Regions from separate parts of the Turicibacter sanguinis genome, predicted to be linked through region 2. Evidence: riboswitches for the same ligand, from Rfam matches in the RefSeq annotation. Region 2 holds a riboswitch; the other holds the start of a gene.
What was found. A riboswitch is a leader RNA that binds a small molecule or an ion and turns the genes downstream of it on or off. The one in region 2 is predicted to bind S-adenosylmethionine.
Positions count from the first base shown of each region.

Region 1: linked by a shared signal. The riboswitch ahead of HLK68_RS09130 (methionine ABC transporter ATP-binding protein) and the one ahead of metK (methionine adenosyltransferase) in region 2 are both predicted to bind S-adenosylmethionine.

Region 1 covers NZ_CP053187.1:1,888,830-1,893,594, forward strand. Annotated here, with positions in the region: gene HLK68_RS09120 (hypothetical protein) at 1-438, shown strand, start outside; gene HLK68_RS09125 (DUF6320 domain-containing protein) at 422-1,084, shown strand; SAM riboswitch class I at 1,152-1,253, shown strand; SAM riboswitch class I at 1,331-1,432, shown strand; gene HLK68_RS09130 (methionine ABC transporter ATP-binding protein) at 1,525-2,568, shown strand; gene HLK68_RS09135 (methionine ABC transporter permease) at 2,552-3,232, shown strand; gene HLK68_RS09140 (MetQ/NlpA family ABC transporter substrate-binding protein) at 3,260-4,069, shown strand; gene HLK68_RS09145 (M20 family metallopeptidase) at 4,089-4,765, shown strand, end outside.
Region 2 covers NZ_CP053187.1:1,369,693-1,374,457, reverse strand. Annotated here, with positions in the region: gene HLK68_RS06735 (N-acetylglucosaminidase) at 1-584, opposite strand, end outside; gene HLK68_RS06730 (diacylglycerol/lipid kinase family protein) at 744-1,634, opposite strand; gene metK (methionine adenosyltransferase) at 1,757-2,947, opposite strand; SAM riboswitch class I at 3,289-3,389, opposite strand; gene HLK68_RS06720 (DNA recombination protein RmuC) at 3,467-4,648, opposite strand; gene HLK68_RS06715 (glycosyltransferase family 2 protein) at 4,715-4,765, opposite strand, start outside.

The DNA of each region.
Region 1 (4,765 bases), 520 kb from region 2:
ATTTTAAAGCAGGTATCCATTCAATTAATTGAGGGGCAAGATCAACAAGTTGTGACGCATAAAATTAAAGATAATGTGAGTGCTCAAGAAAATTTAGCCATCCGTTTTGCTCCACTGTTTATCAAAAATACGGTGATGAGACAAATTTATTTAAAGGCCGATCAAGGGGTGACAACCACGTTATCGAATCTTGGGCGTATTGTCTTTTTAGATGAAATTTCACAGTATGTCGATCAAGTACGCGTCATGCTTCCGGTGACACCACATCAACGAATTCGTTGTGGGGTTTGTTCATTTAAGGAGACGTTAGTCGTTAGTTTTACATCATCATTAGAAGAAACTGATATTCAACGATTCTTCTTTAGATTTTTAAAAGATCAGAAAGTTGAAATTACAATTTCATGTAACGAGGAAATAAATAATGAGATATTGTTCTAAATGTCAAATGAATGTAGAAAATGAATTGAAAAGATGTCCTTTATGTGGGGAAATATTGGACTTAGTTGAAATTGAAGTGGTTCGAGATTATCCATCCCGATTTGCAAAGAAACGTCGCGTGCCGATTCGTAAACTGATTGTATTTATGGCCATGGTGATTATTTCGTATTCTTTTATCATCGGAATTTTTCATGATTTTAATTGGAATTGGGTCTTTATTATTGTGTGTTCTACTTTATATTTGTCAGTGAGTGTTATTATTGGCTTAAGAGTGAAAAAAAATATTGGACCAAATATTTTGACGCATGTCTTTGGTGGAACTGTATTTGCCGTTATTTTAGATTATTTACTTGGCTATCAAGGGTGGTCATTGAATTTTGTGTTTCCATTGGCACTGATGGCAGGAACATCTGTCTTTACATTGTTAATTATTTTAAGACCAAAGCGTTTTACAGATTTTGCAAGTTATCAGTTACTGCTTGGCGGTATTGGATTGTTTTTATTAATGCTCGTTTATTTTGAGTTAATTAGTTTTCCAGCGGTTGCAGTGGTTGCAGGATATTACGCCTTAATAACGTGTGTTGGGATGTTTATGTTTGCTGATCGTAAACTGATTCATGAAATAAAAAAGAAATTTCATTATTAAAAAGACTTTACATTCCATAAAATGGATGGTATAGTATCCGTAAGTTAAAAAAGAAATAAAAATGGATTCCTTATCAAGAGAAGTGGAGGGACAGGCCCTATGAAGCTTCAGCAACCGGTACAGTCGTACACGGTGCTAAATCCGACAGATTAATTCTGGCAGATGAGGAGCGCGAGTTGTAAGTTAGACTAAGCGTTCTTCAAATTTTTGAAGGATGACTTAGTTTTTTTATTAATTAAATATAAAACCTTATCAAGAGAAGTGGAGGGACAGGCCCTATGAAGCTTCAGCAACCGGTACAGTTGTACACGGTGCTAAATCCGACAGATTGATTCTGGGAGATGAGGGGATTGTTTATTAGAGGACTCTAATGAGACGGACCCCAGCTTTTGATAAGGGGTCCGTTTTTTTATTTCAACTGACAAGGAGGGAGATAGAAGATGATTGAGTTAAGACAGGTAAGTAAGAACTTTGAAAGTCAAGGGCAAGTGGTTAAAGCTTTACAAAATATAAATTTAAGGGTGAATAGAGGTGAAATCCTTGGAATCATTGGGTATAGTGGAGCAGGAAAAAGTACGTTAATCAGATGCTTGAATTATTTAGAAATTCCAACAGAGGGAGAAGTGTTGATTAATAATTTGGTTCTGGGGCAATTGAATGCGAAGCAATTAAGAGAGGCTAGACGAAAAATCGGAATGATTTTTCAACATTTTAATCTCATGAAATCACGTAATGTTTATGAAAATATTGCTTATCCGCTAAAAGGTCAAGGATTGAATCGTGATGAAATAAAGGAGAAGGTTGATCGTTTATTAAAGCTTGTTGGATTAGAGGAAAAGGCTAATGTCTACCCTAATCAGTTGAGTGGGGGTCAAAAACAACGTGTGGCAATTGCTCGGGCATTGGCAAATGATCCAGAAGTGTTGCTTTGTGATGAGGCGACATCAGCTCTTGATCCTCAAACGACTAAATCGATTCTTAGGTTGTTAAAAGAAATTAATGAACGGTTAGGAATTACGATGGTATTGATTACGCATCAAATGGAGGTTGTTAAAGATATTTGTCATCAAGTGGCGGTGATGGAAGAAGGTGAAATTGTTGAAGTAGGACCTATAGTTGATGTTTTTTCAAATCCTAAAGCAACTATTACAAAGGATTTTGTGGCCAATGTATTTCAGGATGAACGGATTTTTGAGTTATTAGAGTCGAGAGGTTCGTTTGAAGAATTAACAAAACTTGAAAAACTTGTGAAGATTTCATTTGTTGGACAACAGACAGGTAAAGCCTTTATTTCTAATATTTCAAAGTTGTTTGATATTGAGGCGAGTATTTTATTTGGAAGTGTGGAGATGATACAAAAAACGCCCATTGGGCATCTAATTGTCAGTTTACATGGCGATGAGAAATTGATGAGTCAGGCACTACAGTATTTAAATGATAATCAGATTAAAGTGGAGGTGTTAAGTGATGGTCGAGTTCTTTAATCAAATTTGTCCAAATGTGGTCGAGTATTTTCCTGATTTATTAAAAGCACTTAACGAAACGTTATTAATGGTTAGTATATCGGGGATTTTTGCAACGATGATTGGATTGCCAATTGGGGTTGTTTTAGTGGTGACAAGGCAAAATCATTTGGTTGAAAATAAATGGGTCTATTATATCATCGGAAAATTAATGAATGTTTTGAGATCCATTCCTTTCATTATCTTGCTTGCGTTTATTATGCCATTTACGAAGTGGATTGTTGGCACAACGATTGGGTTAAAAGGGGCTTTAGTTCCGTTAATTGTGGGGACGACACCGTTTGTAGCGAGACAAGTTGAGTCGGCACTGTTAAATGTTGATGATGGGGTAATTGAAGCAGCAAAAGCGATGGGATCGAGTCCATTTGAAATTATCTATCGTGTCTTGTTAAAAGAAGGATTACCAAATATCATATATGCACTCACGATTACGATCGTAAGTTTGATTGGATTTTCAGCTATTGCTGGAAGTGTTGGTGGAGGTGGTCTTGGAGATTTTGCCATCCGTTATGGTTATCAATATTTTAAAGGAGACATCATGTTTGTGACTGTTGTCGTTTTACTTGTGTTAGTGTCACTAGTTCAAAGTGCCGGGGAATGGCTCCAACGGAAACTCAGTCATTAAAATAAATCATATTAGGAGGAATTGATCATGAAAAGAAAATTATTAGGGTTAGTAATGTCAGTTTGTTTAGGATTTTTATTAGTTGCATGTGGTAATGAAGTGGGAAGTGATTCGGTTATTAAGTTAGGAATTAATGGCGAAGTTAATTCCATTTGGAAAAGTGTTCAAAGTCGTCTTGCAGAAGAAGGGATTATCCTTGAGTTTGTGACTTTTAGTGATTATAACTTACCAAATACCGCACTAGCCGATGGAGAAATTGATGCGAATGCTTTTCAAACAATCGCATTTTTTGAAGAATTTAAAAGCAATCATAACTTAGATCTAACATCAATTGGATATACCGTTTTAGCCCCAATGGGAATTTACTCATCGCAATTAACGGATGTAGCACAATTACAAGAGGGAGATAAAGTGTCAATTCCAAATGATGCTTCAAATGGTGGTCGAGCTCTATTATTACTTCAAGATGCAGGTTTAATTACATTAAAAGAAGGAGTGGGGATTACGCCAACGGTGAAAGATATCATTGCCAATCCTAAAAAGTTAGAAATCGTTGAATTAGTTGCTCAACAATTACCGCGTTCATTTGAGGATGTGGCAGTCGCAGTCATTAATAATGGGGTCGCTGTTCAAGCTGGCTTATCACCACTTGATGATTCGATTTATGTTGAGAATACAGAAAGTGAAACGGTTGTAAATTACTACAATATCATTGCGGTTCGGACAGAGGATCAGGATAAAGAAGCATTAAAACGTTTAGTGGAAGTCTATCAAACGGAAGAAACTAAAAAAGCTATAGAAGAAGAATACAAAGGGGCATCGATTCCAGCATTTTAGTGAATAGGAGAGAGAACGTATGGAAAATCAAATTCGTCAATTTATAAAGGAACAAGAAGCTTATTTTATCAACCTGAGTCATCAAATCCATGAACATCCTGAAATTGCAAACGAGGAATATTTTGCGTGTGAGTTGTTAACGAATGTTTTAAAAGAAAGAGGATTTGATGTAAAGACAAATATTGCGGGGCATGAAACAGGATTTGTGTCACGATATATTGCTAAAAAACCTGGTCCGGTGATTGGTTTTTTAGCTGAGTATGATGCTTTAGCGGGACTTGGGCATGGATGTGGTCATAATATTATTGGGGTAAGTAGTGTATTAGCTGCTTGCAGTTTAGCACCTTTATTAGAATTAACTGGAGGAGAAGTCATTGTTTTTGGGACACCGGCTGAAGAAGGTGGAAATAATGGGAGTGCGAAAGCTTCGTTTGTTAGAGCGGGATTGTTTGATGATGTAGATGCTTGTATGATGATTCATCCAGGTAATAAAACAGCAATAACAACTAGCTCTTTAGCCAATCATCCCATTGAGTTTGAATTCTTTGGACGTCCCGCTCATGCAGCAGGATGTCCGGAGAAAGGAATTAATGCATTAGATGCCATGATTTTATTTTTTAGTGGGGTGAATGCTTTAAGACAACATGTAACATCTGATGTTAGAATTCATGGAATTATTACACACGGAGGAGATGC
Region 2 (4,765 bases):
TGTCCACCAGATGGATATAAATTATGATTGGGCTTACATTGTAATGCCTTCATAATTTCTGAAGTAGTCTTACCTTCTTTTGATTGCTGTCCATCAGGAACAACTTGCCATAGCTGAACTAATCCACTTCCAGAACTTCGACTTTCAATGGAGAATAAACCATCATCTTCTAAATTAATTGAAGCAGTTTCTTCAAGTAATTCTTCCTCAATTTGCTCTTCTGGACTCTTGCTTTCTTCTGATCCATCAGCGCTATCTAAATCTTCTTCTACTTTAGGAATCTCTAATTCTACATCTTCAGTTTCTCCGAATTCTTCGTCATTTGGAATTTCTTCAGGTAAACCGTCCCCCGGATTCTGAATCTCTTCATTTTCAGTACTTTCATTAGATAAGTTTCCATCTAAATCTGGTAGATCGTCTTGACTTGAATCAATTGATTCTTGAACAATATCTGAATTATTTTCTACTTCTGACTCATATACCGTAGCATTAACAATCGCCCCAAAGCTACTAAACTGATTTATTAATAATCCGATTGCTAATGTTCCCTTTAAGACTTCCTTCTTGCCCCGCTTTCGATTCATTTTCACAACTCCTTCTCCAATACATAGCTCCTTTAATTATAAATAATTTATACATTTTTGTCATTAAAACATAGATAAAAAGAATATTTTGACACTCTTTTGTATATAATAAGAAATTTAGTAATAAAAAAAGAATTCAAGTATACTTGAATTCTTTTTTTATTCACCTTTACTTAAAATCTGAACACGTCGTTGAAGACTTTTAATGGTAGCATGTTTCATACTTCCACCATCTTCACCATCAAGCGTCCATTTCACGTCCTGTTCACTCTCAACTGTAATTCGATCTGTTTTAAATGTTACCACGTATTCAGGATCATATGTTCGATTTAAAAAGTCGGTTAAAATACGATGAATATCAATCAAATTTTTAGGAGCTCGAATTAATGTTACCTCAAATAGTCCATCATTTAAATCCGCTTGATTTCCAAATGCATTTTTAATCCCTGCTACAGAATCCGAATTTGAAATCATTCCAAAAATATAATCTCCCTCAATAAAACCCTCACGATGATAAATTTTACACTGATAAGATTGAATCGTTGGAAGTTTCATTAATCCTTCAATTAAATAAGCAAGTCCCCCGAGCATATTTTTGCGCGGTTGTGGTGTTTCATAAGCTACGTCTGTAAAAGCCCCAAATGCAGCAACATACATAAAATAACGCTCATTAAACATCCCGATATCAATTGGCATTGGTTTCCCATTTAAACAGAGTTCAAGTGCTTTTGGAACATTTTTAGGAATACCAAGTGTTGATGCAAAATCATTAGTTGTCCCTGTTGGAATATAACCAATCGGAGTATTCCCATTTGCTTCAATTAAGCCAGTGATTACTTCGTTCAACGTTCCATCCCCACCACTTGCGATAACCAAATCATAACTTCGAGCGACTTTCATTTTACTCACAGCATCATGCTTAGCTTTCGTTGGATAAACTGTCACTTCATATCCAGCTAAACTAAACTGAGTGACAATCGATAAAAGGTAATCCTTGATCATCCCACGACCTGACGTCGGATTGATTATAAGTAACAGTTTTTTTAGCACACTAGGCACTTCCTTTCAAAAATTTAAAGTTTTATAGCATAGTATATTATAGCACTCTCTCACATAATAAAAACCTGATTTTTTGTAAAAAAATCAGGCTATTATTATACATCTATTTAATATTAAAGTGAAGCTTTTAACGCTTCTACTTTATCTAAGCGTTCCCATGGTAAATCTACATCAGTACGTCCGAAATGTCCATATGCAGCTGTTTGTTTATAGATTGGGCGTCTTAAATCTAACATTTGAATGATTCCCGCTGGGCGTAAATCAAAGTTTTGACGAATTACTTCGACGATTTTAGCATTCGTAGTTTTCCCTGTACCGAATGTATCAACCATAATTGAAGTAGGCTGTGCGACTCCAATTGCATATGATAATTGAATCTCAATTTTATCTGCATACCCTGCAGCAACTAAGTTCTTCGCCACATAACGTGCAGCATATGCAGCAGAGCGGTCTACTTTTGTTGCATCTTTACCTGAGAATGCTCCACCACCATGACGGGCATATCCTCCGTAAGTATCAACAATAATTTTACGTCCTGTTAATCCTGCATCTCCATGAGGTCCACCGATTACAAAACGTCCTGTTGGATTAACTAAATAACGAGTATTTTCAGTTACTAATTCTTGTGGTAATACTTCATCAAATACATATTTTTTGATATCTGCTTCGATTTGCTCATGAGTTACTTCTGGTGAATGTTGAGTCGATAATAATACAGTATCAATAGCTACTGGTTTTAAAGCTTCATCATATTCAACTGTTACTTGAGTTTTTCCATCTGGACGTAAATAGTCTAATGTTCCATTTTTACGAACTTCAGTTAAACGACGTGCTAATTTATGAGCTAACGAGATTGGTAATGGCATAAATTCTTCTGTTTCATTTGTAGCAAACCCGAACATTAAACCTTGGTCTCCTGCTCCGATTGCTTCGATTTCTTCATCACTCATTGAACCAGTACGAGCTTCTAACGCTTGGTCAACACCCATCGCAATATCAGCCGATTGTTCGTCAATTGCAGTTAACACAGCACATGTATCTGCGTCAAATCCATATTTTGCACGATCATAACCAATTTGACGAATTGTTTCACGGACTGTTTTTTGAATATCAACATACGAAGACGTTGTAATTTCCCCAAACACTAACACTAATCCAGTTGTTACCGATGTTTCACAAGCAACACGTGCCATTGGATCTTTGGCTAAGATCGCATCTAAAATTGAATCTGAAATCTGATCAGCAATTTTATCTGGATGACCTTCTGTTACTGATTCTGATGTAAATAAACGACGTTCTGACACTATAATATCCTCCTTCAATTCACATTAATACTCTATATTATTAAGCTTTAGATATAAAATCATGCTTCGGGCCGTTAATTTTTGCAATTAACTTGAATCTAATCCTATTTTCCACTAAATTATATTCTAACAATGGTTGTTACATCGCCTTCGCGATGTAAAGTTTGTCTAATTATAGATTTTATGTGTATTCACAAATACAGTGAATACACACTAATAGCACTAATGGATAACATCTGCAAAAAACGCAGATGTATAGTTCATCTATTCCGACAAAGCCGGAAAGATGAGCTAACAAAAAAAGCCCGCTATAAGCGGACTTGAATAGGTAGATTCAAACCCTCTTATTGCTCGAGTTAAACTCGCTTGGGTCGGCACCTTTCAATTTCAGAGGTTGCCGCGACTTCATAGGCCCCTATGCCTCCATCGCTCTTAATAAGAGTATATTATTGTAATTTTATTAAATTTAATTCTTATCTATTATAAAGCCTTTTTATTTATTTGTCAAATATTAGCGACTTATTCTGTAAAATCAAGTTCAACATTTGAAATAGCATCGAAGCGAGTCCCAATTTTCTCAGTTGTAATATGGATTTCTTTAACATCTTTCGACACACTATCAATATGCTTACTCAACTTATCCCATCGCTCTTTATAACGCTTGAATTCATCCCCTAATTTATTCAACTCCTGTTGAATAATTAAAGCATGTTGATCCCGTTCTAAATTATTTAAAATCACTTGAATCGTTGTCAGTGTTGACATAAAAGTTGTAGGTGACACAAGCCATACTCTTTTACGTTGCGAATAAGCTACTAAATCTGGGTGATAGGCATTAATCTCAGCAAAAATTGCCTCTGCTGGTAAAAACATCACAGCCTGATCTGAAGTTTCCTGCGGTGTCACATATTTATTGAAAATATCATCAATATGTTTCTTAACATCTTGTTTGAACTGTTTCTCTGCTAGTTGACGCTCTACCTCCCCTAAAGTTCGATCCATCATACGTTGATAATTTTCAAGTGGAAACTTCGAGTCAATCGGTAAATCCCCCATTGGAAGTGGAGCATGAAGCATGGCATCTACAATAGTTCCATTTGATAACTTATACTGAGTTTCATAAATACGATCATTCTTTTCACCGAAAACAGCTGCCATAATTTGATAAAGTTGCACCTCACCAAACGTTCCTCGACTTTTTTTATCTGATAACAGATTTTGTAGTGATACAATGTCCGTTGATAAACTTTCAATCTTTTTCTGTGCTTCATCAATCTTTGCTAAACGAACCAAAATATTTTGAAATGTCTCATTCGTCTTATTAAATGACTGATCTAGCCTCTCATTTACCTTATCATTAATACGCAGCAAATTAAACTCAATCCGTTCATTTAACTTCGAAAAATCACTCTGTAATTGTTGATTCACCAAAGACGTATGCTGATTCAATTGATCTCGCATCACCCGCTCAAACTGTCCATAACGCTCAAGCACTCGCTCATTCGCCTGATTAAAACTCCCACTTAACTGAAAATTAGCATCCTGAAGTCGCTTCTCCATTCGTTGTTGCTCCTCAAGCAATTGTTTCACCTGCAAATCTAACTGTGGATTTTGACGACTTCTTGTATATAAATTTTGTCTGATTAAAATTAACAGTAATAAAAAAATAACCACAATTAATAAAATATAAACTACCGTCACTAATATCCCTCACTTCACCCATTTATTAACATTATTTTACCATATAAAAGAAAAGAACTTGAAGAATTAATCTTCAAGTTCTTTTTTCTCACCAAAATAATCTTTCACAATATAATT